One region of the Clostridium sp. 7_2_43FAA genome, then DNA from elsewhere that is predicted to be linked to it. Evidence: riboswitches for the same ligand, from Rfam matches in the RefSeq annotation. Region 1 holds a riboswitch; each other region holds the start of a gene.

What was found. A riboswitch is a leader RNA that binds a small molecule or an ion and turns the genes downstream of it on or off. The one in region 1 is predicted to bind lysine.
Region 2: another riboswitch for lysine. It lies ahead of lysA (diaminopimelate decarboxylase); the one in region 1 lies ahead of CSBG_RS17100 (Na+/H+ antiporter NhaC family protein).
Region 3: another riboswitch for lysine. It lies ahead of CSBG_RS01040 (transporter substrate-binding domain-containing protein); the one in region 1 lies ahead of CSBG_RS17100 (Na+/H+ antiporter NhaC family protein).

What each region holds. Positions count from the first base shown of each region.
Region 1 covers NZ_JH815223.1:165,066-175,737, forward strand. The annotation lists gene ileS (isoleucine--tRNA ligase) at 1-901, shown strand, start outside; gene CSBG_RS17065 (LacI family DNA-binding transcriptional regulator) at 1,271-2,269, shown strand; gene CSBG_RS17070 (hypothetical protein) at 2,527-2,712, opposite strand; gene CSBG_RS17075 (nucleoside recognition domain-containing protein) at 2,828-3,403, shown strand; gene CSBG_RS17080 (nucleoside recognition domain-containing protein) at 3,420-3,944, shown strand; gene CSBG_RS17085 (hypothetical protein) at 4,067-4,279, shown strand; gene CSBG_RS17090 (ACT domain-containing protein) at 4,388-4,828, shown strand; gene CSBG_RS17095 (aminopeptidase P family protein) at 4,847-6,079, shown strand; lysine riboswitch at 6,166-6,341, shown strand; gene CSBG_RS17100 (Na+/H+ antiporter NhaC family protein) at 6,462-8,189, shown strand; gene CSBG_RS17105 (DUF5680 domain-containing protein) at 8,327-8,782, opposite strand; gene CSBG_RS17110 (aminopeptidase P family protein) at 8,971-10,672, shown strand, end outside.
Region 2 covers NZ_JH815221.1:98,719-109,390, reverse strand. The annotation lists gene CSBG_RS01240 (AAA family ATPase) at 1-846, opposite strand, end outside; gene ftsH (ATP-dependent zinc metalloprotease FtsH) at 945-2,861, opposite strand; gene lepB (signal peptidase I) at 2,884-3,453, opposite strand; gene CSBG_RS01225 (DUF3006 domain-containing protein) at 3,450-3,674, opposite strand; gene lysA (diaminopimelate decarboxylase) at 3,811-5,103, opposite strand; lysine riboswitch at 5,237-5,405, opposite strand; gene CSBG_RS01215 (hydrolase) at 5,476-6,153, opposite strand; gene CSBG_RS01210 (DUF1576 domain-containing protein) at 6,380-7,576, shown strand; gene CSBG_RS01205 (hypothetical protein) at 7,580-7,924, shown strand; gene CSBG_RS01200 (peptidoglycan recognition family protein) at 7,892-8,446, opposite strand; gene CSBG_RS01195 (NUDIX domain-containing protein) at 8,564-9,067, opposite strand; gene sfsA (DNA/RNA nuclease SfsA) at 9,189-9,884, opposite strand.
Region 3 covers NZ_JH815221.1:61,835-72,506, reverse strand. The annotation lists gene CSBG_RS01065 (helix-turn-helix domain-containing protein) at 1-205, shown strand, start outside; gene CSBG_RS01060 (IS3 family transposase) at 181-1,092, shown strand; gene CSBG_RS01055 (methyl-accepting chemotaxis protein) at 1,156-3,150, opposite strand; gene CSBG_RS01050 (amino acid ABC transporter ATP-binding protein) at 3,338-4,078, opposite strand; gene CSBG_RS01045 (amino acid ABC transporter permease) at 4,092-4,868, opposite strand; gene CSBG_RS01040 (transporter substrate-binding domain-containing protein) at 4,944-5,768, opposite strand; lysine riboswitch at 5,917-6,100, opposite strand; gene CSBG_RS01035 (D-aminoacylase) at 6,273-7,874, opposite strand; gene CSBG_RS01030 (cold shock domain-containing protein) at 8,129-8,338, shown strand; gene CSBG_RS01025 (hypothetical protein) at 8,439-9,005, opposite strand; gene CSBG_RS01020 (DUF4367 domain-containing protein) at 9,027-9,725, opposite strand; gene CSBG_RS01015 (sigma-70 family RNA polymerase sigma factor) at 9,727-10,284, opposite strand.

The sequences.
Region 1 (10,672 bases):
TTATGTTACTTTATATAGAGTTTTAACTACTTTAGTTAAAGTTGCAGCTCCATTTGTACCGTTTATAACTGAGGAAATTTATCAAAACCTAGTTATTGGATTAGATAAATCTGCTGTGGAAAGCGTACACTTATGTTCATGGCCAGCTGTAGATGAAAGTGCTATTGATGAAAATCTAGAGAAGGAAATGGATTTAGCTTACACAATTGTTAAACTTGGAAGAAGTGCTAGAAATGGCGCTAATATCAAGAATAGACAGCCGCTTTCAAAGATGCTATTATCAACAGATGCAATACCAGGATACTATGGCGATATTATAAAAGATGAGCTTAATATAAAATTAGTAGAGTTTGGTGCTGACTTATCACAATATGTTAATTTTGAAATTAAACCTAACTTACCTGTATTAGGTAGAGCGTATGGTAAATTAATTCCAGGAATAAGAAAAGAAATAGCTTCAAGAAATCAAATGGAATTAGCACAAAAGCTTCAAAATGGTGGTACTGAAACTATAGTAGTAGATGGAACAGAAATAGTTTTAAATAGTGAAAGTGTTTTAGTAACAATGCAAGGATTAGAAGGATATGCTTTTGCTGGTGAGGGTCAAATAGGTGTTGTTTTAGATACAACTATCACAGAAGAATTAAGAGAAGAAGGACACCTAAGAGAAATAATATCAAAGATACAGAACATGAGAAAAGAAAAAGGTTTTGAAGTAGCAGATAAGATTAGATTATTCGTTGCGGATAATGATATGCTAATAGGTGTTATTAACAAGTATTCTGATGTAATAAAGAGAGAAACACTAACTCAAGAAATTGTTATTAATGAAAAAGTAGATTATACTGAAACTGTTATAAATGGTGAAAAGTTAAATATGACAGTTGAAGTAATGAATTAAATTTAAAAAATAAGTTAATAAAGTTAGAGGTTTTTCATTAAGCTTCTAACTTTTTAACTCTAATTTATATTTTCAATTACTATATAATTAAGTATAGTATTTGATTAAATAGTTAAAAGAATTATTTAAGTAAAGGAAATCTTGATGTAATATATATTATTTGGTATTCATACAAGTTAAAAGATTCTAATTTTATTTAAATGCTATTATTTGACAGTATGTTTTAGGCGAATATGACATCTTTATTGCAAATATATAGTAAATTATTATAAAGAGAAACCTTGAATATTGTATTAATTATTTGCAAATAGTATAATATATAGTTAGAATAGGATAAAAGATTATAAAGAAAAATGGAGTGATGTTGGTATGGCTACTTCTATAAAAGATGTTGCTAGAGAAGCGGGCGTTTCAATTGCTACTGTTTCCAGAGTTTTAAATGATATAGATGTTGTAAATGAAGATACAAAGAAGAAGGTTTTAGACGCTATAAAAAAACTTGGATATAGACCTAATATAGTAGCAAGAAGCTTAAAGACGCAAAAGACAAAAACAGTCGGTATTTTAGTTCCGGATATTTCAAGTGGTTTTTATCCTGAAATAGTTAGAGGAGCAGAGGATGTTGCTAATATATATGATTATAACGTTATATTATGTAACTCTGATTTCGATGATGAAAAGGAAAAGGAATATTTAAGAGTACTTAAAGAGAAAATGGTTGATGGAGTTATATATATGAGTTCATCATTACAAGAAGAAACTTTAAATATCATAAATGAATTAGATTTGACTACAGTATTGGTTGAATCTAAAGATAAAGAGGAAAGTTTACCAAGTGTAATAATAGATAATGTAAAGGCTTTAGAGGAAGCTACAAATTATTTATTAAACAAAGGATTAAATAACATAGCATATGTAGGTGCCAAGAAAGAGAGTATGAATGCTTGGGGAGATAGATACATAGGATATGAAAAGGCTCTAAATGAAAAAGGTCTTAATGTAGATGAGGATTTAGTTTATACTAAAGGATTAAAAGTTAAGACTGGATATGAAGCAATTGAGTATTTCGAAAACAGCAAGAAGAATTATGAAGCAGTAGTTTGTGCTTCGGATGAAATTGCTATGGGAGTAATAAATGCATTGAGAGAGCGTGGTAAAAGAGTTCCAGAAGATGTAAGCGTTATAGGATTTAATGATAATGCAGTTTCTTCAGTTTTCTATCCTAAGATAACAACAATAAAGCAACCAAGTTATGATATGGGATCAGTAGCAATGAGAATGCTTATAAAGATGTTAAATAAAAAGGAATTAGAAGAATCACAATATGTTCTCGACTATCAACTTATAGAAAGAGAAAGTTGTAAGTAAAGTTTTAATTAGGAATATTGAATATGTTTCAATATTCCTACTTTTTTATACCTTTATATATTGCCACAAAATAGAAATCGTGATATAATTATGTTAATATATTATTAAACGTTTTCAATTTCGACTATGTGTATGAGAAAGCATGATAGTGTATGGTCTGATTAGAAGTGGGTTATCTAATCAATAAGAGAATGTGAGTTATGGGTTACAAAAAAACAACTTCAGAAATGAAGTTGTTTTTTTGTTTTATTATAAATTTAAAGAATTCCTTCAGTTTTTAATATATTTTCTAATTCCTGAACTTTTTCTGTTAATGTAACAAATTTTTCTTTTAATACATTTTTAGGAAGATCAGTGTTATCTAGCACACTTACTATATCTTCTACTGTTTTTAAGGCGTCATCAATGTCTTTTTGAGCTATTTTTAAGTTAGATTCCTTCATAATTCGTCTCCTTTATGTATATAAACATAATTAATATTACATATATTTATCCTATCACTAATAAATATTAGATGCAAGGCATATATTGTATAAGTAATTCATAAGAGGTGAGATTTTGATAAATTATATTTGGTTCGGAATGATATTTTTAGGAGTGCTAATTGGGTTACTCACAGGAAATGGAGAGGTGATATCTAAGGCTATAATATCTTCAGCTGACTCAACAGTTTCTCTTATTATAGGATTAGTTGGCCTTATGTGTTTTTGGTGTGGGGTAATGAAAGTGGCTGAAAAAAGTGGGTTTACTAACAAATTGGCAAAAATTTTAAGACCTATTTTAAAGTTAATATTTAAAGAAGCAGCAAAAGATGAAAAGGCTTTAGGAGCAATAGTAATGAATATAACTGCTAATATGATGGGACTTGGAAATGCAGCAACTCCATTTGGAATTAAAGCTATGCAAGAAATGGATAGGTTAAATAAAGAAAAAGGAACTGCTTCAAATGATATGTCTCTTTTTTTAGTTTTGAATGCAGCTTGCATACAGCTAGTTCCATCTACTGTAATTTCAATAAGAGCAGCTTGTGGATCAAGTAATCCAGGAGCAATAATAATGCCAGCTGTGTTAGCAAGCACTATTGCTGCAGTAATGGGAGTTATTTGTTGCAAAATACTACAGCGGTATTTTTAAAAGGGGGAGTCTTCAGATGTTTCAATATTTAACGAAAAGCATAATTCCTATAATAGTTATAATAATTATTACTTATGGAATGTTTAAGGGACGAAAGGTTTATGAATGGTTTATAGAAGGTGCAAAGGATGGACTAAAAGTTTGTTTAAACATATTTCCATACTTATTAGCTATGATTATAGCTGTAAACATATTTAGAGAGGCAAAGTTATTAGATATATTAAATAATATGATAGCTCCAATAGGTGGATTAATTGGTCTACCAAAAGAAGTTATTCCATTAGTATTAGTTAAACCATTATCGGGTAGTGGTGCTGTTGGGATTTTAACAGATATCTTAAAGACATATGGACCAGACACTACTATAGGATTAATATCTTCAGTAATTATGGGAACAACAGAAACTATATTTTATACAATAACAGTTTATTTTGGAGCTGTACAAATTAAGAAAATTAGGCACACATTATGGGCAGCAATACTAGCTGATATAACTGCAATAATAGCTGCAATTTTTTTAGTAAGTAGGCTTTTATTATAATTTGGGAAAATATACAGAATAATTAATAATTTTTAAACAATACGTAATAATTTTGTAACTAGTTAATGTAAAAAATATTCTATAATAAATTTATAGAAATAAAGGAGGGAAGTGGATAAGAGATGGAGTGGAATGACGGATTATTTTTGTCAGATGAAGAAATAAAAGTCTTAGCTATATTTTTAGCATATGGAGTAGGAATTGGAGTATTAGTTGGTTTATTTGTTGGAAACATACAGCTTTGCTTTGCATTAGGAGGAGTTATATCTATTTTGGTTTCGCTAATAAAAACTTTTATAGAAAGAGTTAAGAAGTCAAATAAGATTCATATATAAATATAATAAAAAATAAACATTACGAATAATATGTATTTTCTTTTAAATAAGCTATATAATTATTAATTATATAGCTTATTTAATTTTCATATAGGGGCAGGTGATGTTATGGCTTCAGAAAAGTTTTATATTATTAGTAGTAAAGTTCTACCGGAAGTTTTTAAAAAGGTTTTAGAAGTTAAAGAAAGTCTTTTTACGGGAAGAGCAAAAGACATAAGTGAAGCTGTAAAGCAAACAGGAATAAGTAGAAGTACATTTTATAAATATAAGGATTATGTTTTTCCTATGTCAGAGGGGATAAATAGTAAAAAGATAACCTTAGTTGTACTATTATCTCATGAAACTGGAACTTTATCTAAAGTTTTAGATTGTATTGCTTTTAATAAGGGAAATATATTAACAATAAATCAAGATATACCTATAAATATGGCTGCAAATGTAACCATAACGTTGGATATATCTAATATGAAAAAGGATTTAAAACACTTAGTTAATACTTTAAGGGCATTACCTAATGTTGTTAGTGTTAAAGTGTTAGCTATGGAATAAAAAAGAGGAAGTGAATTTATGAATAAGGAATTCTATAAGAATAATAGAAGTAAGGTATTAGAGAGTATTGATGATAATTCTTTACTGATTTTATTTGCAGGAAAGGCTCCAAAGAAAACTGCAGATGAAAAATATCCTTTTACACCAAATAGAAACTTTTATTATTTAACTGGTATTGATGAAGAAAATCATATTTTAGTCTTATCTAAGATTAATGGTAAAACAAATGAATATTTGTTTATAAAAGAAGTTGATCCTATTGCAGAAAAATGGGAGGGTAAGACTATTAGAAAAGAAGAAGTCTCTCAAATTTGTATGATTGAAGATGTTAAATACCTTGGAGAATTTAATAATTTTATAGAAAAAGTAGTTCTTAACAAAGAAGAGATAAATATATATCTTGACCTAGAGGCTGGAAATACATCATATAAGTATGTAAATGAAATTAAACATAAATATTATAATATAAATATTAAAAATGCTTTTAAGCTTATAGGAAATCTAAGGCTTATTAAAACTGATGAAGAAGTCAGTAGAATAAGAAAAGCAATAGATATCACAATAGAAGGCGTAAAAGAATTAATGAGAAATTCTAAGTCTGAGATTAAGGAATATGAACTAGAAGCATATTTTGATTTCATCTGCAAGAAAAATGGAGTAAAGGATTTTGCTTTTAAAACTATTGCAGCAGCTGGAAAAAATGCTACAGTGCTACATTATGTAACTAATGACTCAGAATTAAAGGATGGAGATTTAATATTATTTGATTTGGGTGCTCAATATAAATATTATAATGGAGATATATCAAGAACATTTCCTATCAACGGTAAGTTTACTGAAAGGCAAAAAGAAGTGTATAATGCTGTTCTTAGAGTAAATGAAAAAGTTATTAAAGAAATGAAGCCAGGAGTTAAGTTTGTTGATTTAAATAAAAAGGCAAAGGATTGGATTTCAGAAGAATGTATTTCACTTGGATTAATGACAGAAAAAGATGATGTATCAAAATTCTATTATCATAGTATAGGTCATAGTTTAGGAATGGATACCCATGACATAGAGTTAGAAAATAGAGATGTTACATTTGAGCCTGGAATGATATATACTGTTGAACCAGGAATATACATCGAAAATGAAGGTATTGGTATAAGAATAGAAGATGATGTTTTAATTACTGAAGATGGAAATGAAGTGTTAACAAAAGAAATGATTAAAACAGTAGAGGAAATAGAAGCTTTTATGGCAGATAAATAGGATTATTAAAAATTAGGACTAATAATTATGGTTGATTTATTAAGTTGATAATTATATAATATTAGTATAAATTAAATGTGAATAACGACAAGGGTAGAGGCGCGATACTTAAGAGTACTATTAATGAGGTAAGCACAGTGATTTAATAGGAAAGGAAATATCGCCGAAGCGTATGATTGATGCTTTAAAATCATATGGCTGGGGTTGCATAAAATATATGTAACACTGTCACAAACTTATTTTGTGGTGAGCTATCGCTTGAGGAATGTTACTTTTTTCTATTATAGTTTAGAGTATATTTATAGCCTTGAGTGAAAACTCAAGGCTCTTTTTAATTTCTGCCCTTTAATTATTTACAACACTATATTAAGGGGGAGTAAATATGAATAATAAAAAAAGTATTAAAGTATTATTAATGACTATTATGATGACTTTACTATCAACATCAATAGTTTTTGCTGCAGAGGTAGATACAGCTACATCTAATGCAAACCATTATGGGTTACTAACTTTAATACCACCTGTTGTAGCAATAGTATTAGCTTTTTTAACAAAGAACGTAATTATATCTTTATTTATTGGAACATTATCAGGAACTTTCTTAGTACAGCTAGTAGATAATTCATTTTTAAGTGCTATCGTACAGTCATTTTTAGATTTTGTATCCAGGATCTTAAACTCATTAGCTGATCCGTGGAATGCTGGTATAATTCTTCAAGTATTAGTTATAGGTGGAGTTATACATTTAGTTGCTAAAATGGGAGGAGCTAAGGCAGTTGCGGAAGCCCTAGCAAGAAAGGCTAAGACTGCAAAAAGTACTCAAGTTGTTACTCTTTTATTAGGATTAGCTGTGTTTTTTGATGATTATGCTAATTCATTAATAGTAGGTCCTATTATGAAGCCTGTAGCAGATAAAATGAAGATATCAAGAGAAAGATTAGCATTTATTATAGATGCAACAGCAGCTCCGATTGCTGGATTAGCTATTGTATCTACATGGATAGGATTAGAAGTTGGCTTAATAAATGATGCTTTTATTAATGGAATAGGTCAAGAGGTTGATGCTTTTGGAGTATTTTTACAAACAATACCTTATAGATTCTATAATATACTAATATTAGTTTTTGTATTTATTACTTCAATATTATTAAAGGAATTTGGTCCTATGTATAGGGCAGAAGTAGAAGCAAGAAGAAGAGGCTTAAGTTTTGAAGAAGAGGAAGTTGCATCAGATTCTAATATGGATCATGATGAGCTTGAACCAAAGGAAGGGATAAAGCTAAGTATATGGAATGCGATAATTCCAATAGGTGTGCTAGTTATAACTGCATTACTTTGTTTCTATTTTAGTGGTTATTCCGCAATAATGGGGGGAGAGGACGTTGCCCTTCAAGGAATAATGACTAATTCACCATTATCATTTAAAGCAATACAAGAAGCTTTTAGTGCATCAGATGCATCAGTTGCTTTGTTCCAATCAGCATTAGTAGCAAGTATAGTGTCAATAATAATGGGAGTAGCTAAAAAAATATTTACAGTTTCAGAAGCAATAGATACATGGATAGATGGTATGAAACCTTTATTAATAACAGGTGTAATATTATTACTAGCTTGGTCACTAAGTTCTGTAATAAAAGATCTAGGAACAGCAAAATATTTAGTTTCATTACTTTCAGGATCATTACCTAACTTCTTACTTCCAAGCCTTATATTTATACTAGGTGCTATTATTTCATTTGCAACAGGAACTGCATATGGAACTATGGGAATATTGATGCCGCTTGCAATACCATTAGCATATTCGATGAACCCAGACATGAGTTATGTAATTGTTAGTACAAGTGCAGTATTAACTGGAGCTATCTTTGGTGATCATTGCTCACCGATATCAGACACTACAATTCTTTCATCAATGGGGGCAGGATGTAATCATATAGCTCACGTAAATACTCAAATGTGGTATGCTTTATTTATAGCAGCTATAACAATTTTATTTGGATATATACCAGCAGGTTTTGGATTGCAATGGTATATAGTGCTTCCAATATCTATAATAGCAGTGTTCTTAGGAGTACAAATACTAGGTAAAAAGGTTGAAGAAGCAAAATAGAAAATTATAAATTGATTTAGAAGATTAATGAACTAGGACGTAGTTAAGATATAGGCAAAGTGGATATTATTAAATATATAATAAATGAAGCTCTACAAGATATCTGCTTGTAGAGCTTCATTTTAATTTAAAAATATTTATTTAAGACTTCCACCATGAAAATAAAGCTTAAATATTTCATTTCCATTATAAGATATTGATTCAACTCCATTAAATGAAGATAAATCTCCATCCCAAGTACATTCATAAATAAAGTCTTCATTTTTAAAATATTTTGGACCTCTGAATGGAGAATCTTCTGATACGTTTTTTAAAGCGCTTCTTAAAAACTTATTAAACCCAGAAGGTGTTTCATTAACAAGAACTTGTCCCTTGTAATTCATACCCCAGCAGACCTTTTCGTTGTGCCAAACTAATTCCTCGCCTATGAACTCCTTATCTCCAACATGACTATCAAGGTAATAATAATTATATTTTTTATAAGCGTAGTCTTTTGAGTTTGGTCTAGAAGATTCTTCTTTCTTAGCTTTTGAAGCATAAGTATTTCTCTTAGCTTCTACTAAAAAGTCTTTAAATTTAGATACATTTCCCATATAAGTCTCCCCCTTTTTATGCAATACATAGATTATATAAAAAAAATTTAATTAAATCAATAAGTTTTCAGAAAATACAATATATTTAGAATTAAATGAATATATAGATTATCATGAAATATATGGCTATAATATTATTTATAAAAATATATAACTTAACAGATCTTAAGTTTATTAAGGGGGCAAATATGAATAATTTAGAAAAATTCAGAGAAGCTATGGAAAAAGAGAACATAGATTATTATATCATTCCAAGTAGCGATTCACATCAAAGTGAATATGTTGCGGAGCATTTTAAGGGAAGAGAATTTATATCAGGTTTTACAGGATCAGCAGGAGTACTTTTGGTTGGTTTAAAAGAGGCATTTTTATGGACTGATGGTAGATATTTTATTCAGGCTGAAAGAGAGCTTAATGGAAGTGGAATTTCACTTATGAAAATGAGAACGCCAGGATATCCAACTATTGAAGAGTGGATAAAGAAAAATATTAAATCTAAAAAAACTTTAGGATTTGATGGAAGATTATTTTCAGTTAATCAATACAAGGGATTTTTAGATATATCTAAAGAAAATAATTTTAGCATTAATATGGATAATGATTTATTAAAGAATATTTGGGAAGCAAGGCCTGAATTACCTAAAAGTAAAATCTTTTTACATGGGGAAGTTTATTCTGGCAAATATGCTTCTGAGAAATTACAAGAAGTTAGAAAACATATGAAAGAAAAAGATGCTAAAAATTATATAATATCTTCTTTAGATGATATAGCATGGCTTTGTAATATAAGAGGAAATGATGTTAAATTTAATCCAGTTGCACTTTCTTATGTTCTTATCAATGAAAATTATGCAAATTTATATATAAATAATGCTAAGATAGATGATAATACAAAAGAAAAGTTAAAAAATGAAGGCTTTGAAATATATGAATATGATGAAATAGAAGAACATGTAAAATTAATAGAGGATAGAACTATAATAGATCCAAATAAATTAAATGCTAAGATATACTCATGTTTGAGTAGTGATGTAAAAGTAATAAATGAGATGAATATTACTACAAAATTAAAAGCTATAAAAAATGAAGTTGAAATAGCAAATACAGAAAAATCTCAGGTTAGAGATGGCGTTGCTATGGTTAAATTTATAAAGTGGTTAAAAGATAATCTAGGAAAAGAAAAAATAACTGAAATATCAGCAAGTAAAAAGTTAACTGAATTTAGATCTAAGGGTGAAAATTATAAGGGAGATAGTTTTGGAACTATAGCAGGATATAAAGAACATGCAGCCATGATGCATTATTCAGCAACAGAAGCAACTGACTATGAGATAAAACAAGAAGGCATGTTTCTTGTAGATTCTGGTGGACAATATCTTGATGGAACAACGGATATAACAAGGACTTTTATTTTGGGTAATATTACTGAAGAGGAAAAGCAAGATTTTACTCTTGTATTAAAGGGGCACATAGCTTTATCAACAGCAAAATTCTTAAATGGTACTACAGGAGTTAATTTAGATATATTAGCTAGAAGGCCTTTATGGAATTATGGAATAGATTATAAATGTGGAACTGGTCATGGTGTTGGATATTTCCTAAATGTTCATGAAGGACCACAAGGAATAAGACCAGAGGGAAATTTAACAGTATTAAAGCCAGGGATGATAATAACTAATGAGCCAGGTGTATATAAGGAAGGAAAGCATGGTATAAGAATAGAAAATACTCTTTTAGTTGTAAAAGACATAAATTCGGAAGAGTTTGGGGAGTTTTATAAATTCAAGACAATATCATATTGTCCAATAGACTTAAATGGAGTAGTTGTAGAAATGCTTACAAATGAAGAAAGAGATTGGTTAAATAACTATCATAAGATTGTATTTGAAA
Region 2 (10,672 bases), on a different contig from region 1:
AAAAGATAAAAATGTTTCATTAATAACTGCTGTTTCTCCTAAATTAGGTAACACCTCTGAAATGTAATCCATGAATATGTCATTTGGTCCTAAAATAAGAACTTTATCTGTTAATTGTTCTCTAAAATTATATAAAAGATATGCAATTCTATGAAGAGCTATAGTAGTTTTTCCTGAACCTGCAACTCCATTTACAACCACAACTTTATTTCTATCAGCTCTTATTATTTCATCTTGTTCTTTTTGTATCGTATTTACAATATCCTTAAGCTTTTCTCCCGAATTAGATGATAGAACCATTTGTAGTATTTCATCCTGTATATTTATATCAGAATCAAAATATCCTTCTAATTTAGCCTTTTTTATAATTAATTGTCTTCTTGATAATATATCTACTGGTATTTCTCCTTGTGGACTTTTATAACTGGTTTCTCCAAGCATTCCTTTATAAAATAAAGATGCAACCGGTGCTCTCCAATCCACTATTACAGGATCATAACTTCCTTCTGGAGTCAATCCATATCTACCTATATATAGCTCTTCTGAATATCCATCATCTACAAAACCAACTTTTCCAAAGTATGGAGACTCTTTAAGTTTAACAAATTCACCTAACTTTTTATCTATCATTTTATATGACTCTTCTTTGATATATCTTTCATGATCAAAGTATTCCATTAACTTATCTTCATCATCTCTATATTCCTCTATATATTTTTTTCTGTAATCAAGTATATATTCTGAAATGCTTTTTCTCTTATCTATATATTTTAAGGTTTCTTCATTAAGAATATTTAATGTATTTTTTAAGTTTTCATATTCTTTTAATAATTCTATTTTATCCAAGAGCTGATCCCCCTTTGATTTTAAATTTATATTATTAAGAAAGAGTGTAACAATAAATCATGTACACCCTCTCATTAATTTATCCATTTTTCGTTATTTTAAACTTCTGTTATTTCTTCTACTTCTATAACTTCACTTGAATCTTCAATCTTTTTCTTTTTCTTATCTCTTAGTTCTGGATATTTATCATAAACAAATTCCATGAATTCATCACCGAATATCGTTTCTTTTTCTAATAAATATTCTGAAATTTTATCAAGTAAATCTCTATTTTCACTTAATAACTTTCTAGTATTTTCATGACAAGTTTTTATTATTTTTAATATTTCTTCATCTACTAAAGTTGAGGTTTCATCACTACATTCTCTTACAGCTCTTCCATCTAAATATCTATTTTGAACAGACTCTAAAGCCATCATATCAAATTTATCTGTCATTCCATAAATAGTAACCATACTTCTAGCTGTTTGTGTAGCTCTCTCTATATCATTAGAAGCACCTGTTGAAACCAAGTTAAATACTTCCTCTTCCGCCGATCTACCACCTAGCATAACCATTATTTGACTTGTCAATTCATCTCTTGATACTAAGTATTTTTCTTCTTCTGGTAATTGCATTGTATATCCTAACGCTCCCATAGTTCTAGGAACAATAGTTATCTTATGAACTGGATCTGTTTTATCTAATAATGCAGCAACAAGTGCATGACCTACTTCATGGAATGCAACTACTCTCTTTTCCATAGGAGATAGAATTCTATCCTTCTTTTCCTTACCTGCTATTATAACTTCTACAGCTTCCCTTAAATCTTCCTGCATTACAAATTCTCTACCATGCTTTACAGCTCTTAAAGCTGCTTCATTTACTATATTAGCAAGATCTGCTCCTACTGCTCCAGGAGTACTTTTTGCAATTTCTTCTAGATTTACATCATCTCCAAGTTTTACTCCTTTGGAGTGAACTTTTAATATGTCTATTCTTCCTTTTAAATCCGGTCTATCTACTATTACTCTTCTATCAAATCTTCCAGGTCTTAATAATGCTTTATCTAATATTTCTGGTCTATTTGTAGCTGCTAAAACAACTATTGCTTTAGTTGAATCAAATCCATCCATTTGTGTTAATAATTGATTTAGTGTTTGTTCTCTTTCATCATTAGTTTGAAGCTGAGAATCTCTACTTTTACCTATAGAATCTACTTCATCAATAAAGATGATACATGGAGCATTTTTTTCTGCCTCTTGGAAAAGATCTCTTACTTTTGCTGCTCCCATCCCTGCAAACATCTCTACAAAGTTTGAACCTGATATTGATAGAAATGGAACATTTGCTTCACCAGCTACTGCTTTTGCTAATAATGTCTTTCCTGTTCCTGGTGGACCAACTAAAAGTGCTCCTTTAGGAAGCTTAGCACCTATTTCTGTGTACTTACTAGCATTATTTAAATAATCTATTATTTCTTTTAATGATTCTTTAGCTTCATCTTGACCTGCAACATCATCAAAAGTTATTTTTATATCATTTTCTTTATATATTTTAGCATTACTTTTTCCCATTCCCATCCCCATCATAGGAGATGAACCCATTTTCTTACCAATTCTTCCGGCTAAAAATCTAAATATAGAGAAAAGTATTAGCGGCATTATTATCCAGCTAAAAATAAATTCTGCTATAAAATTATTTTGTACTGGTTCTCCTTTAAACTCTACTCCTGATTCATTTAAAATATTTATTAAATTAGGATCATCAACATTACCAGTAAACAATACCTTTCCTGTACTCTTATTATTCTCATCGATTTTAGGTAATATTTTTATCTCTGTAGATGAAATTATAACACTTTCTACTTGCTTATCTTCTACCATATTTAAAAATTCATTATAACTTATTTCTTGGGTAGTCATAAAATTTTTAGTTGAAGTAAAAGCGTATAAAAATAGAAATGCCATTACTGCATAGAATAAAGTATGCTGCTTTCTATTATTATTATTTTCTTCTGTATTTTTATTTCCCATAGCTCTTCCTTTCTTTGTATCTTTATTTTATTTTACCAATTTGATCAAAGGGATACACTTTTATTTGAGCCTTACCACTTATGTCTTCACCATCAATATATGGATTAATCCAATATCTTGAGTCCTTTGACCAAAGTCTATTATCTCCTAAAAAGAAGTACTTTCCTTCTGGTACTTCATACTCTCCATTAAAATTGTCTTCAGCACCTATATAATTTTCTTGTAATTCTTCTCCATTTACAAATACTTTACCATTTTCTATCTTTATTTTATCTCCTGGTAATCCTATTAATCTTTTAATTAATGAATCTTGAAGTTCTTCTGAGTGGAATACTATAATATCCCCTCGTTTAAGCTTTTCTAAATTATATACTCTTGTAACAAAAAGTCTATCTCCAACATTTAATGTAGGTACCATTGATTCTGATGGAATTAAAACTTTGAATAATAAGAACTTATTTATAAGGAAAGCTAATATTATCGCTGAAATTATTGGAATTCCCCATTCAGTAATAAAACTTTTCTTAGAATTACTATCTTTCTTACCTTCTTCTATATCAATTCCTTCATTTACATTATTACTCTCACTCATTCTTCCCATAATCCTTTCATAATAGTATTAATGTTTTCACGTCTTAATTTGGTAGCTTCTTCATCTATAAAATAAAAGTCATCTTTCTTAAATAAAATATCTCCTTCTTTTGCATTCCCTATTATATCACTTCTTTTAACACTAATTAATTCATTGGATTCAATTTCCAATATAGCATAATCTCTCTCGAATCTATCTACTATGTATTCTCTTTTCTCCATAATAATACTGTTATTACTCACCTCTCTTTTTTTAGCTTATATTCTAGTATATCATATTTATTGAAAATTTAAATAGAGTATATATTATTAAAAATAGGGCAAATGAATTTCATTTACCCTATTCTTTATTCTAAAATCATATTTCATTAATTAATAATTCTTCATAACTTTGTCTTTTACATACAACCTTTGCTTCACCATTCCTTACAAATACTACTGCTGGTCTTAAATTTTTATTATATCCACTAGACATAGAAAATCCATAAGCTCCAGTTGATAGAACTGCAAGTATATCTCCACTTTCTGCTTCTTGAAGATTTATATCTTGTAATAAAATATCTCCTGATTCACAGCACTTGCCAGCTACTGTAACCTTACTCTCTATATTTCCGCTCGCCTTATTAGCTATTAAGGCCTCATATTTTGCTTCATATAAAGCTGGCCTTATATTATCTGTCATTCCACCATCTATAGCTAAATATTTTCTAACACCTGGTATCTCCTTTATTGACCCTATAGTATATAATGTTGTTCCTGCATTAGCTACAATTGACCTTCCTGGCTCTATTGTTAAGATAGGTTTTTTAAGTGATAATTTATTACATACTTCATTAACTCTATTTAATATAATATCACAATATTCTTTTGTTTCTTTTGGTTTATCTCCTTCTGAATAATAAATACCAAAGCCTCCACCTAAATCTAACTCTTCAATCATATGACCTGTTTCTTGTCTTATATTATTTATAAAGTTTATCATTACTTCAGCAGCATCAGCAAATGGCTCTGTTTCAAATATTTGTGATCCTATATGACAATGAAGACCTACTAATTCTATATTTTCTAATTCTAAAGCTTTTTTTATAGCATCCATGATTATATTACCTACTGGTGCAAACCCAAACTTTGAATCTATCTGACCAGTTTTAATATACTCATGAGTATGAGCTTCTATTCCTGGTGTAAGTCTTAAATAAACCTTTTGAACCTTATTATACTTTTCAGATATCTCATTTATCTTTATCATTTCCCATAGATTATCTACTATAAACCTTCCTACTCCTAGTTTAATTCCAAACTCTATTTCTTCTAAAGTTTTATTGTTTCCATGAAAATATATTTTCTCCATAGGAAAGTTAGCCTTATATGCTGTATATAGTTCACCACCAGAAACAACATCTAAATAAAGTCCTTCGCGATCTATAAGTCTACACATTTCTAATGTCAAAAAAGCTTTCCCTGCAAAAGCTACTCTATTATTTTCAGAATTAACTTTAAAGTATTTTACATAATCTCTACAATTATCTATTAGAAGCTGTTCATCCATTACATATAACGGAGTCCCATAATCTTTTGCTAAATCCTTTGCCTTTATGCCCCCAATAATTAAATTATTTCCTTCTATTTTACTTGCCCCAAAAAGTATCATATAATCTCCTCCAAAATATACTTGTATGAATTATAAAACAAAACCACTATGGCTTTTCCATAGTGGTAGATTTTCTTAAGTGAAATTAAAGGCTATAGGTATATTTAGCATATAATAATAAAATTTATAATTATTGCCTTGTAGCCCTCCACTTACGTGACAGTGATACATATATTATATGTATCCCCAGAAATAAATCATTGCAATGATATATTTCTTCGGCTGTTAATCCTTTCTTTATAATTCATCACTTTGCAAAGCTCATTATAAATACTATTAATAACAGCACCTCTACCTTGGTCATTAGTCTTATATATTATTATACACCTTTTCTCTTATTATTCTATATTTTTATTGATTAAATATTTTAACTTAGTTTAGATCTCTATATTTGTCCATTAGACTTCCCATCACATCACCAGATGGTGGTGGAGTATATGTTATTGCATTAGCTCCTGCCTCTATAGTTCTCATTATAGTTTCCTCTGTCGGTCCACCTGTAGCTATTATAGGAAAAGCCGGAAATTGCTCTCTTATCTTCCTTACAATGTTTGGTGTATTTTTACCTCCAGAAACATTTAGTATTGTTGCTCCAGCTTCAATTCTTTCAGCAACATTTTCACATTCTGAAACTACAGTAACTATTACCGGTATATCTATCGTTTCTCGTATTTTTCTTATAATATCATTTGCCGTAGGAGCATTCACAACTACCCCCATTGCCCCTTTAAATTCTGCATCCAAAGCCAAATTAACTACTCTTTTCCCTTGAGTTATTCCTCCACCTACCCCACAAAATACAGGTACATCTGCTGCCATAACTAAGGCTTGTGTTATAAGTGGTTGAGGAGTAAAGGGATATACTGCTATTATAGCATCGGCATTGGTATTTCTTATAATGGCAACATCTGTAGTAAATAATAAAGATTTTATTCTTTTTCCAAATATTTTTATTCCACTGCAATCTCTTATGCAAGAAGGAACTTCTATTACATGACTTCTTAATAATCCTTTTATCTCTGGTACCTGTTTAATTTTTTTCCCATCCATACCAAACTCCTCCTATATTATATTTAACTCTAATTATTTTTAAGCTATAATTATATTATACTACCTTAAACATATATTAAGATATACATAACTAAATAATTTTATTAGATTAAATTATTTTTATCAATATATTTTTTTTTAAATTTATAATATAAATAATAATTTTTGAGAGGTGATTTATATAAAAAAGAGGAGATTTTATCCCCCCTATGTAGTTTTATTAATAATGTATTTATTTTTTATCTTTGTCGCACTAATATTAGATTCCCCCATTGAAATATTTCATGGATTAAAAAAAATAATTTTAAGTCCAGATATTTTAATAACTGATTATGTTGAAATTGGTGGAATTGGTGCATCTTTATTTAATTCTGCTTTGACCAGTATTCTATCTATGTTAATTTTGATATTTATAGGTGTAAAGCCTAATGGATCAACTATCATGTCATTATGGCTAATGACTGGTTTTTCCTTCTTCGGCAAAAATTTATTAAATATATGGCCAATAATAATAGGTGTTTATCTTTATTCAAAATATCAAAAAGAACCTTTTCTTAATTATAGCTTAGTGGCACTACTTTCAACCACATTAGCTCCAACTGTAAGTCAGCTTAGTTTTACAGATAACTTTTCAACTTTATCTGGAATATTGCTAGGCCATGGAATAGGTATACTTACTGGATTTATGTTGGCCCCCATAGCTTCTCACTGTATTAAATCTCATAATGGATATAATTTATATAATGTAGGTTTCGCTGCCGGATTATTTGCTACACTCTTAATGTCTATATTACGTGCTGTAGGAATAGAGTTTGAAACTAGAATGGTCTGGAATACTGAATCAAATTATATTTTATCCATCTTTTTATTTATAATTTCTCTATATTTGATTATACTTGGCTTACTTCACAATCCTGATCCTAAAGAAAAACTAGGTATATTATTTAAACAACCAGGTAGGTTAGTTAGCGATTTTTATTTACTATTTGGAGATACTTGTTATATTAATATGGGTATCCTTGGATTTTTATCAACCTTCCTTGTAATACTTCTAAATGGTGATTTAAACGGACCAACCATTTCTGGTATTTTCACTATAATTGGATTCGGAGCCTTTGGTAAGCACATAAGAAATGTAATTCCTATTATATTAGGTGCTCTACTAGGAGCCTTAATAAATATTAATCCTATTAATTCCCCGTCATTAATATTATCTATTTTATTTTCAACAGCACTTGCACCTATAGCAGGGAAATTTGGTTTTAATATAGGTATATTAGCTGGATTCTTACATGTAAATATGGTTACTAATATAGGATACCTTCATGGTGGTCTTAATTTATATAATAATGGTTTAGCTGCTGGATTCGTTGCAATGCTTTTAATTCCAGTTGTTACTACCTTTAAAAAGGAGAATATTTAAAACATGAAGTTTAAATTTGAGAAAAACCTGAGAATAATTAATGAAATAATGACTTATCTTCACAAATTAGGAGCTAATGATATTAATGTAACATTTCATACAGAAGATAATTCTAGTTCATTCCTTATTTGGGGGCATATTAAAGAAATTGATGATATTGAATTATATAATTTAAAAAAGATACTAAATACTAATCGTCAACATGAAGTTGAAGAATATTATTGGAACTTAGGTGGCGAATGTGAACTAGAAGGGGAACTTTCCTTAGTTGGAATGATGATAGATAAAGCTGAAATAAGTTATAATGATAGTATTTTATCTATTAAAATATATAGAGCTGATTATTAAACATTTTATAACTAAAAGACAGTAAATACCTAAATTCGTTTTAATTTCCTCAAAAGGAAAGTTTTTTCCTGGACACTCTGTATTTCTTACATCTTTGTGCCTTTTTAAATCTTTAATATTATATTTTTCCATTAGGTATTTTGATAACTCAATGATACTGCTCATTTGACTCTGAGTTAAATTTTCGCTATTTAAATTACCTTCCACAGCTATTCCAAATGCTCTACTATTTACGCCTGGCGCATGTGCACCTACTGAATTTTCTGGTCTTCCTCTGTATATCATACCATCTTTTCTTATATAAAAGTGATATCCTATTCCAGACCACCCTCTTCCTTTATGGATTTCATCTATCTTTTGAGGTGTCATATTATTATCCGCAGTATGATGATAAACTATTATGCTAGGATTAAAATCAAAGTTTAGAGGTAAAGCCCATTTGTATTCTACTTCATTGATCTTAAATTCTCTATACAAAGCTTCATTTTCAAACCCCTTTAACTTATTTGCTTTAAACTTCATTACTTCTCCTAATTTATTGCTATATTTAAATTGTATGTTAACTATTTTTATTTTGTTAATAAACAAATAGTAGATAGATTTTAACTTAATAAATCTATCTACTATTTCCATAATCATTTATATACCATTAGATTTCCTTATCTCCAATACCCTTTTTACAACTTTGGTTCCAATTATATCTTCTTTCATTTCATCTAATGCATCTGCTAACTTACTCCATCCCATGCCTTCTACTTCATCTGATTTATTAATTTTACCAGAAACAAAGTCAGCCATGAATGTTATCATTAAAATTTCTTTATCTTTAACATAATCAGAACCTACATATGTAATATTGTTTATATCAATTCCAGCCTCTTCTTTCACTTCCCTATAAACTGCTTCTTCTGCTGTCTCATTATTATCTACGTATCCAGTTAACAATACCTTAGAATTTTTATATATATAACTTTGCTTTAATAATAATATTTCATCGTCTTTAATTATTGCTACCATTATACATGGCTTTGGAGTATCAAAAAACATCACATCATCATGGGGACAATATGGTACCCCGCCTTCATCCCAACTATACTTTTCCTCTAATCCTCTACCACATAAAGGACAAAACTTGTACTTCATAATACACCTCTTAATTAACTAAATAACTATTTCTCTAAATAACAACTTTCTTTAAATATTATTCATTAATTATATATTTGAATTAAATATATAATTTTTTAACTTCTCTCTTATATAGTGATTATAATATTATATCAATTTTTTTATTTATTTCAATTCCATCTTTTTCAACTTTACAATTATATGCCATTATATCAACATTATTTTCTTTTGCTAATCTTAATGCATTTCCAAATTCCGGGTCAGTTATGTCATTAGGTGAAAATGTCTTAACATTATCTAATTGAATCAAAAATAAAATACCAGCACCAAATCCTTGTCTTTTCGCTTCTATAAGCTCTAATATATGTCTTGCACCTCTTTCTGTAGGAGCGTCTGGAAATCTACAATGTCCACTATCTTCTAAAGTTACACCTTTTACTTCTAAATAATATACTTCACTCTCGCCCTCTGTGGACAACTTAAAATCAAATCTGCTTTTTCCAAAAGTTTTCTCTCTATTAATTTTAGTATATTTATGTAAAGTATCAATCTTTTTATTATTTAAAGCTTCATTAACAACCTTATTAGGTACTTGGGAATCTATACTAATTAATATGTCATCTTTCATTGCTGCAATTAAATCATATTTTGTTTTTCTGCTCGGATTTAATTCTTCTCTTAAAAATACTTTTGTTCCTTCCTTCAATATCTCTCTACATCTCCCTGTATTAGGAACATGAACTACTATCTCTTCTCCATTTAATATAACATTTGCATTAAATCTATTAGGTCTACTTTTAAATATTGCTTCATATATATTTTTATTGTATTTCATATTTTTCTCCTTAAATAAAATTATAACCAATTTTTTCAACATTTTTTTCATATATTTTATCCACAGTTCTCATAAAATCATAAGTTGTCCACAGGCTAAATTTTAAAAACACCTATTTTTCCTATATTTATAGTATTATTTTAACATTATCCACAGTTTTTATCCACATTTTGTACAAACTGTGCATAACTATATTTTATTATCCAAATCTTAAAAATATTACCTATTACATTCTACTACATATATTAGTGTTCTTCATCAAAAATCATCATATTGTTACAAACATATATTCTTTACATATATATTGTGTCAATACCTTTTTAAAAAGTTTTCAACAGTTTTTCCAAGTTGTCCACATTTTGTGGATAACTTTCCACAGTTTTAACACTTTTCCACTTATTAATATGTACTTATCAACACCTTAAATTCTTCTTAAAGTTTTTTAGCTCACTGTATTGTATATTTATATACCTTAGACTTAATGTATAAAATAACATATAAAAAATTAATTGAACTTTTTTTAGTTAAATCATTGATATTGTTAGTTAGAGAGTTTCTTATTAGTACTCAAGATACATTTATAGATACATTAAAACAAAAAATATTTCTTTACCATTTGTAAATGGATCAATAAAAGCTAGTATAAAGACTATTAATGAAGATTTAAACTTATCATATTAAATATTATTACTGAAATTAATATAAATAAAATGACAGTAGGAAGATTTGTATAAGACACTTCTCCCTACTGTCATTCTTATCTAACTTATTATCTTTATACTTTAAAT
Region 3 (10,672 bases), on a different contig from region 1:
TCAACAAGTTTATACTTGGGTAAAAAAATACAATAAGGATGGATATAACGCGCTAGTCGACAGACGCGGTAAAAATAAATCCTTTGAAGAATTAAGTGAATCAGAAAAATTCTCTGCACAATTAAAGCTTTTAGAAGCAGAAAATAGACGTTTAAAAATGGAGAATGATTTCTTAAAAAAATTAGAAGAGATAGAAAGGAGGTAGATAAATACACTATTTCATCCACAAATAAGTATATTGCAATTAAAGAATTACATGAATTAGGGTATTCAATATCTGAACTATGTAAATGTGCTAAAGTTGGGCGTGCTTCCTATTATAAGTGGTTAAATCGTTCCGCAACTGAAAGAGATAAAGAAAATAAAGTTATTTTAGATGAAATTATTAAATTATACTCAGAAGTTAAAGGGATTTATGGCTATCGCCGTATAACGTTAAATATAAATAGAATACTAAATTCAACCTATAATCATAAGCGTATATACAGGCTTATGAAATCTGTAAAACTTACTGCTGTTATTAGGAGAAGAAAGAAAAGATATATTCAAAGTACTCCACAAATTACAGCTGAAAATATATTAAATAGAAAGTTTGTAGCTGATAATCCAAATGAAAAATGGCTAACAGATGTTACTGAATTTAAGATGACTAACGGAAGCAAAGCTTATTTAAGTGCAATACTAGATCTCGGAGATAATAGTATTATTTCGTATGTATTAGGTAAGTCTAACAATAATAAATTAGTTTTTGATACCTTAGACAAAGCTATTGAAGCGAATCCGACCGCAACGCCACTATTCCATAGTGATCGCGGATTCCAATATACATGTAAAACATTCAAGATGAAACTAAATAAAATTAATGCAGTGCAAAGTATGTCTAGGGTAGGTAGATGTATTGATAATGGGCCTATGGAGGCTTTTTGGGGTACTTTAAAATCAGAAATGTACTATCTAAGAAAGTTTTCAATCTTTGAAGAACTTGAACAAGCTATTGATGAATATATAAAATTTTATAATACAAAAAGATTACAAAAGAAACTAAAAGGTATGGCTCCTATTGAATATAGAAGCCACACCTTAGCAGCATAATTTTATATTATTTACCCTGTCTACTTGACAGGGGGCGGTTCATTTCGTGAGCCACTTTTTAAATTACATTTTAAATTTCTTGATTAAATTATTTAATATTTCTGAGTAATCTTTTAATGTTTCTGCTTCTCCAGCCATCTCCTGCAACCCAGATGACTGCTCTTCTGAAGCAGCACTCACTTCTTCTGTAATTGCTGCTGTTTCCTGTGACACAGCAGCTACCTCTGAAATTTTATAAACCACAGTATCCTTACTTTGTGTTATCTTATCTAAAGAATAAGTAACCTCTTTTATATTTTCTTCTAATTCATTTATATTATTATCTATTACTCCAAATTTCTCTTTTGTTTTTAATAAACTCGCTTGAGTATCATTGTTTAATTTTCTAGTTGTTACTGTGTCTTCATAAATCTCTTTTATATTTCCTTTTATTTCTCCTATAACACTATTTATTTCTGTAGCTGACTTTGCTGATTCTTCTGCAAGCTTTCTTACTTCTTCAGCTACAACAGCAAATCCTCTCCCAACTTCACCAGCCCTTGCAGCCTCTATGCTTGCATTTAATGCCAAAAGGTTTGTTTGTTCAGTAATTGACTTAATTGCATCAATTATAATTCCAATTTCTTCAGATTTAGTTGATAGCATATCAACCTTTAAAGCCATATTTTCACTTGCTTCTTTATTTTTTTCATATATCTCACTTAAATTTTCTATTGCAACTATTCCTTCAGTAGAAGATATTTTAACTTCCTTTGAAGTATTTAGCATCCTATCTGAGCTTTCTATTGACTTATTTACTTCATCCTCTAATTCTCCAACTACCCTTACACCTTCATCTAATTGAGCTGCTTGATTTGTAGCCCCCTCTGCTATTTGTTGAACAGATTTTGCTACTTCTTCTCCTACATTACTTGATTCTGAAATAATACCAAATAAAGTTTCAGAGCCACAATTTACTTTTTCTGACGCTTCCTTCACTCCAGATAATAATACTCCCATATCCTCTATTAGAGTATTTAATCCATTAATCATTGAATCTATTTCCTTATTATAATAGATCTTGCTTTCTACTTTTTCTGTAAAATCTCCATTTTTTATCTTATTTAATACATCTACAACTTGTCTTATTGGTTTAGTTAATTTACCTGTATATATTTTTGAAGATATAATTACAAGTATTACAATAGATATAAATACTATTATTGATAATATAAGATCCTCCACATATGATTTTATAAGCTCACTAACTGGAATAAAAGCAGCTATATTTAATCCGCTCTCACTTTCTATAGATCTATAGCTTAGATAAGTTATTCCATCCAATTTCAAATATTTACTAGTGTTATTTTCAATATTAAGTACTTTTTCTATCCAAGGAATATCCTTGGCATTTTTTCCAATTAAGCTAGAATCATTATTTGCAATAATAGTTCCATCCTTACTAAATATAGTCGTAAATGCTCCTTCTCCTAAATCGATATTTCTAACTATCTCAGATAATTTTTCTAAATTTTTATCTATTGCTATTACTCCTTGGAGTTCTCCTATATCATTAAATACAGCCCTAGAATAAGTAACTACAATCCTCTCATTAAGTGCATCTTCGTAAGGCTCTGACATTATAACTTCTGATGGGTTATTTACAGCTTTTTTGTACCATTCTCTATTTCTCGGATCATAATCACTTCCCATATCTTCATAAGGGGATAATAAAAACTTTCCATCCTCACTTCCAATATATGCTGAAACAACATCATCATTTACTTTAGTATAATTTTGTAAAGTTTTTTCAAACCATAATGCTTCATTATTTTTATTTTCTTTTATTCCTTTAGCATTAGCATCTAATGCTAAATAATAAACATCTCTATCACTATTTAAATGAATATTTACTAATTCCTCATTTAATAAATTAATACTACTTTTAATTGCTGAATCTGTAAATTCATTAATATTTTTATTAAGTGAATAAAAATTTGCTATAAAAATTACTATTATTGGTATTATTGATGTGAAAATTAAAAGTTGAATTATTTCCTTTTTTATTGTCTTTTTCATATTCCTTTTATCCCCCTTATACACAAACTTTATTTTATTCTATATAATTAAGTTATCGTATTTTTTTATTCTAAATTTAGATAAAAGATGATAAATTTTATCATTTAATATATGTATTTTATTTGCATTTTTTAAATCTATTTTAAAAATAAAAAAACTACTATCAAATTTTTGATAGTAGTTTTCTTTAGATATTATTTAACGTACGTTTTAAGAATTCACGTGTACGTTCTTTTACTGGATTATTAAATATTTGCTCTGGAGTTCCTTCTTCTTCAATAATACCATTATTCATAAACACTACACGATCAGATACTTCTTTTGCAAATCCCATCTCATGTGTTACAACTAACATTGTAAGACCAGTTTCAGCAAGCTCTTTCATAACTTTAAGAACTTCTCCTACCATTTCTGGATCAAGAGCTGATGTTGGCTCATCAAAAAGAATAACATCCGGTTCCATCGATAAAGCCCTTGCTATAGCAACACGTTGTTTTTGACCACCTGATAATTGTTTAGGTTTAGCATTAATAAAATTTCCCATTCCGACAACCTCTAAATATTTCATAGCAACTTTTTCAGCTTCTTCTTTTGATCTATTTAGGACTTTCATTTGTCCAACTACACAGTTACTTAATACATTATGATTATTAAATAAATTAAACTGCTGAAAAACCATTCCTAGCTTAGTTCTATATTTATATATATTGTGATTATCATCTAAAATATTTTCTCCATTATATATTATTTCACCACCAGTTGGTTTTTCCAAAATATTAATACAACGTAATAATGTTGATTTTCCTGATCCAGAAGAACCTATTATACAAACAACTTCTCCTTTATCTACTGAAAAGTTAATATCCTTTAATACTTCGTGAGATCCAAAAGATTTATTTAAATGCTTTATATCAATTACTTTTTTCATAACTTTTCCTCCATTACGCCACTACATTGTCTTTTGATTTACGTAACATATCTTCAGGTCTTTCTACTTGCATTTGATTTCCTGCCATAATATAATTATCTGGCCCATCTAGCTTTCTTTCTATTGCTCTTAATATTCTAGTTACTGTATAAGTCATTATGAAATAAATAAAACATGCAACAAAGAAAGATTCAAAATATCTGAAGTTATTTCCCGCAATTGATTTAGTTTGGAAAAATAACTCAGAAACAGAAATTACGTTAAGAACTGATGTATCTTTAATATTAATTACAAATTCATTGCCTGTTGCTGGTAAAATGTTACGAATTACTTGTGGTAATACTACATTAATCATCGTTTGAGAATGAGTCATTCCAATAGCTTGAGCTGCTTCAAATTGTCCCTTATCTACTGATACTATACCACCTCTTACTATTTCTGACATATATGCACCTGTATTAATAGATACTATAAATAATGCTGCTACTATTTTATTTATATCTATTCCTAAAAATTGTGCAGACCCATAATAAATCACCATAGCTTGTACAATCATAGGCGTTCCTCTAAAGAATTCTATATAAATAGAAAGAATTATATTTATTATTTTAAGAAATACTTTCTTTATACCTCTCTCTGGAACAGGAATTGTTCTTATAACACCAACTAATAAACCTATTAAAGTTCCTATCAAGGTTCCTATTATGGAAATTAAAAGTGTCATACCTGCTCCTCGTAAGAACATAGGTAAATTATCTTGAAGTATTTTTATTATCCATTCAATACTCATTTCAATCCTCCTAAAATAAAAGCAAGTTGTAAGTTTAGAATGGGTTATTATATTTTATAACCCATTCTATAAAATTTATTGAGCTGCTGGTTGATTCTTAACAGCTTCTGCCATTATATTCACTTGCTCTTCTTCTGATATTCCTGATAAAATTTCATTTATTTTTTCAGTTAAATCACTGTTTTTATTAATCCCCACTGCTGTTTGCGTTTCCTCTGGATTTGTAACAAATCCATTTTCAAGTTCAATCATTTTGAAGTTTGAATTTGCAGCTTGAGCACTTGTAGCATCTGGCTTTTCTGATACATATGCATCAATTACTCCTGATTCAAGTGCAACTCTCATTGCTGGGAAGTTATCCATAGCTTCTTGTTTCTTTACGCCTTCAATTTGATCTATTACTGAATAATGGAATGTATTTAATTGAGCAGTAACTTTCGCTCCATTAAAATCTGCTAGACTTTTAGCATTTGTATATTTCCCATTGTTTTTAACTACCATAACTAATTGTGATTGATAATAGTTATTTGAAAAATCAATTGTTTCCTTACGATCTTCTGTAGGAGACATCCCTGCAATAATTGCATCTATTTTTCCTGAAGTTAATGCAGGCACCAGTCCGTCCCACTCAGTTTTAACAATTACTAATTCTTTGCCTAGCCCTTCTGCTATTTTCTTTGCAATTTCAACATCATATCCACCTGCGTACTCTGAACTTCCTTCTATTTTTACTGCTCCATTTGAATCATCCATTTGTGTCCAATTAAATGGCGGATACCCAGCTTCCATTCCTACCCTAAATACATTTTCATTTTTTGCTGACTTTCCTGAGCCACAACCTGTTAGTATTAGTATTGCTACTAATGATAGTGAAATTAATAGTGATAATTTTTTCTTCATATTGAATCCTCTCCTTTTTTATAATAAAAAAACCAACCCTTAATTCTTGGGTTGGTGCTATCTTAAATATTCAGATAAGATTCTATAAAAAAATACCTGAGCAAAGCTCAGGTCCAATCTTACAGATAACCTAATCCTCATCTTTCCCATTTGAGATAGCACAACTTAATAAACCGGGAAGTTTATTAAGACAGTCCTGCAACTCTTAATTGCAGACCCAGCAAGTAACACTGAGAAATATTACAAGCTTCGGCAAAATTTCCTTCTCCATAGTTTCATCACCTTCTCAAGCTCCACTAAAGACTGTTAAATTTTGCGCCTCTACCCCACATATAAAAGTGAGGCATTTATTAAATTTTAAATATAGTTTATACCCTTTTCATATATCTGTCAATACATATATTAAATTACATTTCAAAATATTATAAAAACTAATACAAATAAACAGGATACAAAATGCTCTATAGTATTTGAATATATATAATCATCTACTATAAAATAGTTTTATTTTTTGATTATATTCCCATTTTTATTGTCTAGTATTAACTCATTATCCATAGATAACTTTCCATTAATTATCACATATTTTATTCCTTTAGGACTCTTAGATTTAATAATATAGTCTTCATACCCAACTATATTATTAAAATCAAATATAGTTATATCTGCATTTTTCCCTTCTCTTAACACTCCTATCTGTTTTAATCCTAAGGTTTTTGCTGGTAATAAGCTGCACTTATAAATTCCTTCTTCTAAAGTTAACGCTTTTTTACCTCTAACATATTTACTTATAAATAATGGATAGTTTCCATATAATCTAGGATGTGGGTCTCCAGCAGGAATACTATCTGAACCAATCATTCCAAGAGGATGTTTTATAAGCTTTATGGTATCCTCTTCTGAAAAAATATTTAATGTTACTATTCCAACTCCACCTTCTTCAGATATAAGTAACTTAGCAATAAAATTAACTGGATGAATATTTTGTTCTCTTGCTAACTCTTCAACTGTTCTACCCATATACTTCAAGTTTTCTTCTTTATTTAATGATGTTATTAGTATTCCATCCCAAGTAGCAATAGCACTATAATTATCCCATCCCTCATAATTAGTATCTAAATCTTCAAGTTCCTTCTTTATATTTTCTATAACTTCATTGTCCTTAAGCATATCTAACATGGCTTCATTTCCTTTTTCAGTTATCCATGGTGGTAGAAGCTGAGTCATTAAGGTACTTCCTGAAGTATAAAGATGCTCATCAAAAGTAATATTAATTCCATCTTTTATGGCATTATCAACTAAATTAATTAATTTATCTGCAATACATCCAAGCTCCTTTGAATCATAAGACCTCATATGAGATATATGAATCTTTACCCCTGAAACCCTAGATACATCAATTACTTCATTTATAGCTTTTATTATGTTTCTATCATGATTTCTTACATGAACCATAACTATACCATTATATTTTTCAATAACCTTACATAACTCTATTAATTCCTCTTTCCCACTATAAATTCCAGGCATATATTGAAGGCCCAAAGACATGCCTATAACCCCTTGCTTCATTGCATCTTCAATTAAGACACACATTTCTTTAATTTCATAATTTGAAGCTTCTGAAGGATTAAATCCTTTTACTTTAGCCCTAATTGCTCCATGCGAGATAAGTACTGCATAATTATTTTTTATCCCTTTTCCACTTATCTTTTTAAAATAATCATTAACATCCCTAAAATCAAATTTTATATTAGGATATCCTACAACTCCTTTTATATAATTTTTCCAAAGCTTACTTTCATCTTCTATACAAGGTATAACACCTAATCCACATTGTCCTACTAATTCCGTAGTAACACCTTGTCTTATTTTAAGACTTTGCATATCTTTATCCATAAAAGGAATTAAATCATTATGACTATGAACATCTATAAATCCTGGTGAAACTACAAGTCCATCTGCATCTATAATCTTCTTGGAATCATCATTTATATTGCTTTGAATTTTAACTATTTTTCCGTCTCTAATTCCTAAGTCCATAATATAAGCGGGATTTCCTGTTCCATCTACTATTAATCCATTTTTTATTAAGATATCTAACACTTTTAACATCTCCCCTAATAAATTCTCAATATCTTTTTTATAAATCTCCTTATATTATAGTCCTTTATTTTTAATTCTTCATTTTATTGATTATCTATATTTACCCATAAATTGGCTAACTTCCCCTTATTATTGATATAGGCATGAAATATTAGATGTTTTTGCAAATTTACAAAAAATATTTCATTTTAAAGTTTAAAATATATTTTTTTATAGATACTATGTAATGATAATTAAATTAATGGAGGTTTTTTATGTCTAAATATACTGGAACAGTAAAGTGGTATAGCATGGAAAAAGGATATGGTTTCATTTCATGTAATGAAGGAAATGATGTTTTCGTTCATCATTCTCAAATTAAAGAGAAAGGCCCTGAAAAAGATCTTCACGAGGGAGAGAACATAACTTTTGATATACAAGAAAATGAAAAAGGCCCTATGGCCGTAAATGTACAAAAATTATAATTTATAAAAAGCACCTCTTATGAGATGCTTTTTATCTTTAAATCTTTTTGATCATTATAAATATTGACAATAAAAAATTACTACCGCCATCCCTTTAAAATCATCTTCTAAAGCTAACTTTTCTCTTTCTAGATAAAATAGCAACTCCACCAAGTGCACTAACCGCCAATACTAACCCTAGCATAATAAATCCATTATATTTATCATCGTTTACCTTAATATCATTTGAGGTATAAAGTTCGGCATCTTGAGCACTATCTTCGCTACTTGTTATTTTAAACTCAGCATCAGTATTACTATCTTCATTTGCTATTGGTATTGCTTGTTCCCCTTCAACAACATTAATCATATCTCTACCAAGAATATTATAGAGATGCTCAGCATTTTCTTCATTGTAAGGCTCTATTCTAACCTCAACAAAGCTACCAACTATGCTAGTACTTATGACATTAAAGCCTTTATCAATAATTTCCTTACTATTGTTATTAAAAATAATCTCATCAATTTCTTCTTGCTTTTTAACTAAGTTTTCATCTACAACAGTGATTTGCATAATTTGATTTCCAGATTTATTATCTTCAGCTGTTTCAGCGAAAGCCACATTTGATGATAATACTGTTATAACTATTCCCAAAATAATAGCCCTTATACTTTTAAACTTTTTCATAAAAATCCCGCCTCCAATTTATTATTTCATAGATATTGCAATCTTAATTGCTTCTTCTTGTGTTATTAATCCTATAATTGAATATTGGATTTCATTTTTAGACCAATGTAACTCAGTATTAATGCTATCCTCATTTTCCATATCTATTGATGCATTTGACTTTAACAATCCTATAGTTCCATTAATATCAACTTTCTCATAATTATCAAATTCACTTTCTATTTGAGCCTTTTCTTGAATAATAATAAATGACTGATCCCCAGAAAAATAACTAATAACAATTTTAGATGCCTTTTCTTCCTCAAAACCTGAAGCGTTAATTTGTTCAAGCTTATAGTCTTGTGGAATATAAGTGGGTATAATAAAAGAGCTTCCAAAATCTATTTTTGCATCATCAAGTGTACCTATAGCCCACTTTTTCTCCTCCTTAGTACTTAGTATATTATTACCAAAACTCTCCGGAATTGACTCACTATGCTCACCGTTCATCATAATATTATTCGTTAAACCTTCATCTTGATTTTCTTTATTTTCTAACTTTAGAATATGATATATATCTATGATTCCAAGAATTAAGATAAAGCACGCAGCTGGTATTAGTAATTTACTGATTGAAATATTCTTTTTATTTGCATATTTTATCAAAGTCTTTTGCTTAAGTTCTTCATTAACTTTTATATCTCTCATAATATCATCTGCTATATTTTTAAAGTCTTTCATCTTATTCACTTAAGTCAATCCTCCCTCCTAACCTGGTTTTAAGTATCTCTCTCGCTCTGTGTAGTCTACTTCTTACAGTTCCTTCAGCAACATTCAAAATTTTACTTATTTCTGTTGTATTACAATCCTGATAGTAATAAAGTATAATAACCTCTTTAAACCGCTGTGATAAGGATATTACCTCTTCAAATAAAATTTTATTCTCTTCTATTTTAATAATTCTATTTTCAATTCCTATAATTATTTTTTTATCTTTTAACTTATCCGTAAGCAACACTCTCTTAAACCATGAACCGCGCAGCATATCTTTACATACATTAATTGTTATTCTAATAATCCATGTTTTTTCACTGCTTTCCCCTTTAAAACTTTCAAGCTTATTAAAAACCTTAATAAACACTTCTTGGAAAGCGTCCTCAGCATTCTGTAGATTTCTCAGATACATATATGACGTCCTTAGCACATCATTGCCATAAGTATCCATTAATCTTTTCATTTCTTTTTCTATATTCTGTTCTTTAACCGATTTCTTCTCATCTTGTACCAAAAGGAAATCCATAAGTTACCTCCTCTCTTATGGCGCACTTACACCTATTAGACGTAGCAAATTGTTTTTTCGCTCCCTGTTTTTAGTTAATATTTATAAAGCCACCAGTCTAGGAGTAGTCCCCTAAATTGATGGCTATAACTAATTCTCTAATATTCTTCACAATACAAAAGTCTAAGCAAGTCCTTTTACTATATTTCCTCTTTTACAATAGCAAAAATTCCATTACCACCGACTTATACAAAATCATTATCTAAATACATTTTTAATGGATCATGATTATTTTCAGCGTTAGCTTTACCTATTGACTTAGGATAAGCCTTAATTATATTATAATAATTTTCTTTAAAATCATTTATAGCATTTTGTGGCTATCCCTTTCCCTCTATATTCTGGTGTA